2 linked regions of the Caballeronia sp. TF1N1 genome follow. Each later gene encodes a partner of the first gene's protein in a complex. Links are inferred from orthologs where the notes say so. Each region holds a gene or a part of one and is shown on either strand. Other genes may lie near its edges. The genes, in order: tsaE and tsaD.

Region 1 (3,305 bases):
AGCAGCAAAATACCGCCTGATGCCTTTCATAATGGCGCTAGCCATCTTGTCCCGATAGGCATCATCGTTGAGGCGAGTCTCCTCATCCGGGTTACTGATAAACGCGGTTTCGACGAGAATCGAGGGAATATCCGGTGCCTTGAGCACGGCAAACCCTGCCTGCTCGACCGACCCCTTGTGCAGTTTGTTAATGCCCCCGATTTCATTCAGCACGAAACTCCCATACCGCATGGAATCGCGAATCTGCGCCGTAGTGGACATGTCGAAAAGCGCGCGATTCACGCTAGCGTCTTGCGATTTCACGTTGATGCCACCGACCTGATCCGACGAATTTTCCTTGGCGGCCATCCACCGCGCCGCCGCGCTCGACGCACCATGTTCCGACAACGCGAAAACGGAAGAACCACGCGCCGAAGACTCGGTAAACGCGTCCGCATGAATCGACACGAATAGATCGGCGCCGACACGCTGCGCCTTCTGCACACGCACATTGAGTGGCACGAAGAAATCGGCATCACGCGTCATCATGGCGCGCATGTTGGGTTGCGCGTCGATCTTCGCGCGCAGCTTCTTCGCGATATCGAGCGCAATGTGCTTCTCATACGTCCCCGCGCCGCCGATAGCGCCGGGATCTTCGCCACCGTGACCCGGATCGATGGCCACAGTCAGAAGGCGCGTCGTCCCCGAGCGATCCTGCTTGGGCTGCGAGAACGTGTATTGGTCGCTGTCGTCGTCATCCTTCTTCGCGATCACGGGCGGCACGACGCGCGACGGCTTCGGCACGGATGGCGCAGGCATAGGCACGGGCTTCGGCGCCACCGACGCGGCGTTGTCCGGGGCATCGCCCTGAGCGTACTTCTGGAAAAACTCGTCGGTCGAATCCTGCGAGAGCGATTTCTGCGGCGTGGCCGGCCCCGAAAGCGTGGCGGGCGGCGGCGCGGAAGGATTCGGATTGGCGCGGTCGAAGGCCTCCTGCTTGTGCTCGGACTGCGCGAGCAGTTCCATCAGCGGATCGGGCGCGACGGCCGGGTAAAGATCGAACACGAGCCGATACTTGTAGCTGCCAATCGGCCCTAGCGTGAAGACCTGCGGCTTGACCGAACCCTTGAGGTCGAACACCATGCGCACGACATGCGGCTGGTACTGACCGACGCGCACCGATTGAATCTGCGGATCGTTCGGCGTGATCTTCGAGACGAGATCGCGCAGCGACTGATCCAGATCGATGCCGTTCAGATCCACGACGAGTCTGTCCGGGCCTTGCAGCGTCTGATTGCTGTTCGTGAGCGGCTGGTCGGATTCGATGGTCACGCGCGTGTAATCGCGCGCGGGCCACACGCGCACGCCGAGCACGGAACTCGCGTGCGCGAGCTTCGGTGCGACGAGCGCAAGCGCAAGCGTCGATGCGCCCGCGCGCAGCACCTGACGCCGCCGCCAGTTGTGCGGCGCGCTCGCACCCGATTCGATCGAATGAAACGGCTTGATCAGCATCTTTCGAGACATGTCTTTCCTGTTTCGCTAAACGCCCGCGCATTCAGCACGCGGCCTTCTTCGACTTCACGGCTCTCGTCGGGCAAGGCAAGTTCGAACACGAGGTCCGGCACGCCGAGCAGTCCGCCTGCTTGCTGCGGCCATTCGATGAGGCACACCGCGCCGCGATCGAAATACTCGCGAAAGCCGGCATCGGCCCATTCGGCGGGATCGGCGAAGCGGTAGAGATCGAAGTGATAGACATCGAGCGGCCCGCCTGGCGTGTCGAGCGAATAGGGCTCGACGAGCGTGTAAGTCGGACTCTTCACGCGGCCCGCATGACCGAGCGCGCGCAAGGTCGCGCGCACGAGCGTGGTCTTGCCCGCGCCCAAGTCACCGATCAACTGGACCTGCAAGCCCGAAAAACGTTCGGCCGAGGTTTGCTTGCGCGTCTCGTCGATGGCGCGTGCAAAGCGTTCCCCGAAGGCGAGCGTTGCCGCTTCGTCGCGCAGATCGAAGCGGCGTTCGAGGAGCGCGGAAGGAAAATCAGGCGTCGTTCGTACAGGGCTTTCGGGCATTGCTCGTAAAATGTCGTGATGAACCGATTGCCGGAACATTCCGTTGAAATCACGACCGCGTCCAGCGACGCCGCCGATGAGTCGCGCGCCTTGCATCACGTCGAACTAGGCGATGAGGCCGCGCTGGCGGAACTCGCGCTACGCATCAAGACGTGGGGGCGCGAGTTGGGATTCGGTGCGGTTGGTATCGGCGATACCAACCTGACGGATGCCGAGGAAGGCCTCGCCAGTTGGCTTGAAGCAGGCTATCACGGCGAGATGGATTATATGGCCAAACATGGGATGAAACGCGCAAGGCCCGCCGAGCTTGTGGCCGGCACGCGACGGGTCATCACGGCGCGCATGGCTTATCTGCCTGGCGCGACGCTCGAGCACAAGGGCGCTGAAAGTGTCGCGACAGCCGATGGTCAGAGGAACGACTGGCGCGCCGTCGAATGGTCGCGCCTGAGCGATCCATCGCAGGCGATGGTCTCGATCTACGCGCGCGGCCGCGATTATCACAAGGTCATGCGCAACCGGCTGCAGCAACTGGCCGAGCGCATCGAAGCTGCCATCGGGCCGTTCGGGCATCGCGCGTTCACGGACTCCGCGCCGGTTCTCGAAGTCGCGCTGGCGCAAAAAGCAAGCGTCGGCTGGCGTGGCAAGCATACGTTGCTGCTCGATCGCGATGCCGGTTCGCTCTTCTTCATCGGCGAGATTTACGTCGATATTGCATTGCCCGTCGACCCGCATCCCGAGACGGACGGCGCGCATTGCGGGCAGTGCACGCGCTGTATCGGCGCATGTCCGACTGGCGCGATCGTGGCGCCGTATCGCGTGGATGCGCGGCGCTGCATTTCGTATCTGACGATAGAACTGCAAGGCAGTATTCCCGAGGAGATGCGGCCTTTGATCGGCAATCGCGTGTATGGGTGCGACGATTGTCAGCTCGTGTGTCCTTGGAACAAGTTCGCGCAGGCCACGCCGGTCGTGGACTTCGATGTGCGGCATGGGCTCGATCGTTCCACGCTCGTCGAGTTGTTTGCGTGGAGCGCCGAGGACTTCGACACGCGCATGCAGGGCAGCGCGATCCGGCGTATCGGACACGAGCGATGGCTACGCAATATCGCGGTGGCGATGGGCAATGCACTGCGCGCGTCGCTCGAAAGCGTGGAGCGCGAGCGTATCGTGCAAGCGTTGCAGGCGCGCATGGACGATCCTTCCGCGCTGGTTCGCGAGCATGTGCAATGGGCGCTCGCGCAGCGCGCGGCGCCAGAC
Region 2 (3,289 bases), on another replicon or contig:
GGGCATTTGCGTATCGGCATGGCATGGGGTGGCGTACACCGAACTCGCCACGCTCGCCGGCATGCAGCGCGCCGGCACGGCGCTCGGCATGACCAACACGGCCGTCTACGTGGGCTTGTTCGTGACGCCGCTCGTCATTCCGCATGTCCTGGCGGCGACTTCGTGGCCGGGCGTGTGGCTGCTGGCGGGCGTGTGCGCGTTGCTCGCGTGGCCATTGTTTCCGAAGCCCGCGCGCGCTTAAACTGTTCGACCCGAACTTTGCGGAGTGCGTCGTGATTCTCATCGGCCAATACGATTCCCCGTTTGTCAGACGCGTGGCCATTGCGCTGAATCTTTATGGCATTGGCTACGAGCATTGGCCGTGGTCGACTTTCGGCGATGCCGGCAAGATCGCGCCGTTCAATCCGCTCTCGCGCGTGCCGACGCTCGTGCTGGAGTCGGGCGACACGGTGATCGAGAGCGCGACGATCCTCGACTATCTCGATGAACTCGCCGGCGACGACCGCGCGATGATTGCGCAAAGCGGCGCGCAGCGTCGTGCGGCGCTGAAGGTGTGTGCGCTCGCGACGGGTCTCGCGGACAAGGCTGTGGCGCTGGTCTACGAGCGCGTGATGCACGCGGAAAAGTCGCAGGCTTGGGTCGAGCGCTGCACGGGGCAGATCGAACGCGTGCTCGACGTGCTGGAAGCGGATCGCGCGGCGCGTCCGACGCCTTTCTGGTTCGGCGATGCAATCGGTCACGCGGATATCGCCGTTGCGTGCGCGCTGCGGTTCGTGCGCGAAGCGCATGGGGCGTTGGTCAGCGGGAATCGCTGGCTGGCGTTGATCGCGCATGGCGATCGGTGTGAGGCGCTGCCGGCGTTCGGGGCGGTTGTGCAGGCGTTCGATCCGCCGAAATGAACGTTGCAGCGACGCTCTTTTCCTCATTTGGCGATGCAGTGGCCGCGCGAATATCGCCGTTGCGTGCGTGCCGCCCGTTCGCGCAAGGCACATGCGTCGCTAATTCGTGAGCGCGTTGGCCGGCGTTGGTCGCGTGTTGCGATCCGTGTGGGCCTTGGCTGTGTCGAGACTGTCGTGCGGTTCATTCAGCAAACCAGACTTCGCACGAAGCCACGCAAAGGTCAAACTCGCGCCAGCGAACTCAAATCCCATCTAGGCTTCACCGTAAATGCATAATCCCGCCCGGCCTGCTCCGGCCAGCGGGCAAGCCGCAACGCGCCCGCCAGCGCGATCATCGCGCCGTTATCGGTGCAAAGCGCCAGGTCGGGGTAATGCACGTCGAAGCGCCGCTTCCTTGCCGCAGCCGACAACGCCTCGCGCAACTGCCGGTTCGCGCCCACGCCGCCCGCCACGACCAGCCGCTTCAACCCGGTCTTCTTGAGCGCCGCGAGCGACTTGGCGACGAGCACGTCGACGGCTGCATCGACGAAACCTCGCGCCAGATCTGCCTTTGCCTGCTCGCAGACATTCGCGCCGAGCTTGCGGCTTTGAGTCAGCACGGCGGTCTTCAAGCCGCTGAAGCTGAAGTCGAGATCGCCTGAATGCAGCATCGGACGCGGCAGCGTGACCGCGCCCGGCGTGCCGAATTCCGCCAGCCGCGACACTTCCGGCCCGCCCGGATAACCCAGCCCGAGCAGCTTTGCGGTTTTGTCGAAGGCTTCGCCCGCCGCGTCGTCGAGCGTTTCGCCGAGCGTCTCGTAGACGCCGATATCGGTGACGCGCATCAGTTGCGTATGGCCGCCCGATACGAGCAGCGCGACGAACGGAAACGGCGGCGGGGCATCGACGAGTAGCGGCGACAACAGGTGTCCTTCGAGATGATGGATGCCGACAGTCGGTTTGTCCCATGCCATCGCCAGCGCATTGGCGATGCTCGCGCCCACCAGCAGCGCGCCCGCAAGCCCCGGACCTTGCGTGAACGCGATGGCATCGATGTCGGCGCGCGCGGCGTGGGCCTCGGCCATGACTTGTTCGAGGAGCGGCAGCGCCCGGCGGATGTGATCCCGCGAAGCCAGTTCGGGCACCACGCCACCGTACTCGCGATGCATCGCGATCTGCGAATGCAGGGCGTGCGAAAGGAGGCCGCGCTCTGTGTCGTAGAGGGCGAGGCCGGTTTCGTCGCAGGAGCTTTCTATGCCGAGAACTAGCATGGGTTGAGCGCTTGAAGGGAACAGAAAAGTATAGCAGTGTAACGACGCCCCCCAGTTACAATGCGCGCCATGGAATCCTTCGATATCGCCGTGATCGGCGCGGGCGCGGCCGGCATGATGTGCGCGGCAGTCGCCGCCCAGTCGGGGCGTCGCGTCGTGCTGATCGACCACGCCGAGCGTCTCGCCGAAAAAATCCGTATCTCGGGCGGCGGCCGCTGCAACTTCACCAATCTCAACGCGCAGCCGGCAAACTTCTTGTCGGCGAATCCGCATTTTTGCCGCTCCGCGCTCGCGCGCTACACGCCGCGCGACTTTCTCGCGCTGCTGAAGCAGTACCGCGTGAAATGGCATCAAAAGCACAAAGGCCAGCTTTTTTGCGACGATTCGAGCGAAACCATCATCGACGTGCTCAAAAGCGAGTGCGATGCCGGCAGCGTCGCGTGGCGGCGCCCGGTGAGCGTCCACGAGATCCGGCACGACGGCGCGCGCTTCACGCTCGACACCTCGGCGGGCGCAATCGACGCGGCCGCGCTCGTCATCGCGACGGGCGGCTTGTCCATTCCGAAGATCGGAGCGACGGATTTCGGGTATCGCGTGGCGAAACAGTTCGGCCACAAGCTAGTCGAAACGCTTCCCGCGCTCGTGCCGCTCACTTTCACGTCGGCCGACTGGGCGCCGTTCGCGGCGTTGTCGGGGCTGTCGCTGCCGGTTCGCATCGGCACGGGCAAGGGCAAGACGCGAGGTGAATTCGACGAGGACTTGCTGCTGACGCATCGCGGGCTGTCCGGTCCGGGCGTGCTCCAGATTTCGAGTTTCTGGAATACGTCGGAGCCGATCCACGTCGATCTCCTGCCCGACGCCGACGCCACCGAACTCCTGCTCGAAGCCAAGGCGGGATCGAAGAAACAAATAGGCAATTTTCTCGCGGACCACGTTCCCGCACGGCTCGCGCACGCGTGGCTCGAAGCGCAGCATGTTTCCGTCGATGCCCGCCTCGCCGATCTCCCCGACCGCACGCTCAAGGGCCTTGGCGCGTCGTTGTCGGACTGGACGATCACGCCGAGCGGCACCGAAGGTTATCGCAAGGCCGAAGTCACGCGCGGCGGCGTCGATACCCGCGAACTCTCGTCCACGACGATG

The links.
Region 2: the proteins of tsaE (region 1) and tsaD are in contact, whole or in part, in a crystal structure (PDB 6N9A), measured with the Thermotoga maritima proteins. The link is inferred for Caballeronia sp. TF1N1 from one-to-one orthologs. Residues at the interface, in WP_004082108.1 of Thermotoga maritima: Leu37, Gly38, Lys46, Lys57, Val59, Lys60, Ser61, Thr63, Phe64, Thr65, Leu66, Met67, Val69, Pro71, Tyr82, Arg83, Leu84, Asp86, Asp88, Phe89, Asp93, Ile128, Asp130, Glu131, Arg134; in WP_004082750.1 of Thermotoga maritima: Cys10, Asp11, Arg49, His50, Leu82, Gly84, Gly135, Gly136, Glu154, Thr155, Leu156, Asp157, Asp158, Ser159, Glu162, Asp165, Lys166, Arg169, Leu170, Tyr175, Lys213, Thr214, Leu217, Tyr218, Gln221, Arg222, Asn324.

What each region holds. Positions count from the first base shown.
Region 1 is NZ_CP084626.1:2,341,983-2,345,287, reverse strand. The notes cover bases 267-3,255. They hold tsaE (tRNA (adenosine(37)-N6)-threonylcarbamoyltransferase complex ATPase subunit type 1 TsaE), read right to left. Parts: upstream 2,049-3,255; coding sequence 1,485-2,048; downstream 267-1,484. Other genes in these bases: queG (tRNA epoxyqueuosine(34) reductase QueG), read left to right, coding at 2,067-3,255; LDZ28_RS10875 (N-acetylmuramoyl-L-alanine amidase), read right to left, coding at 267-1,503. Outside these bases: more of LDZ28_RS10875, read right to left, coding at 1-266; more of queG, read left to right, coding at 3,256-3,305. UniProt on the Escherichia coli protein: Required for the formation of a threonylcarbamoyl group on adenosine at position 37 (t(6)A37) in tRNAs that read codons beginning with adenine.
Region 2 is NZ_CP084627.1:226,774-230,062, forward strand. The notes cover bases 136-3,108. They hold tsaD (tRNA (adenosine(37)-N6)-threonylcarbamoyltransferase complex transferase subunit TsaD), read right to left. Parts: upstream 2,150-3,108; coding sequence 1,121-2,149; downstream 136-1,120. Other genes in these bases: LDZ28_RS15060 (MFS transporter), read left to right, coding at 136-241; LDZ28_RS15065 (glutathione S-transferase family protein), read left to right, coding at 273-899; LDZ28_RS15075 (NAD(P)/FAD-dependent oxidoreductase), read left to right, coding at 2,219-3,108. Also shown: more of LDZ28_RS15060, read left to right, coding at 1-135; more of LDZ28_RS15075, read left to right, coding at 3,109-3,289.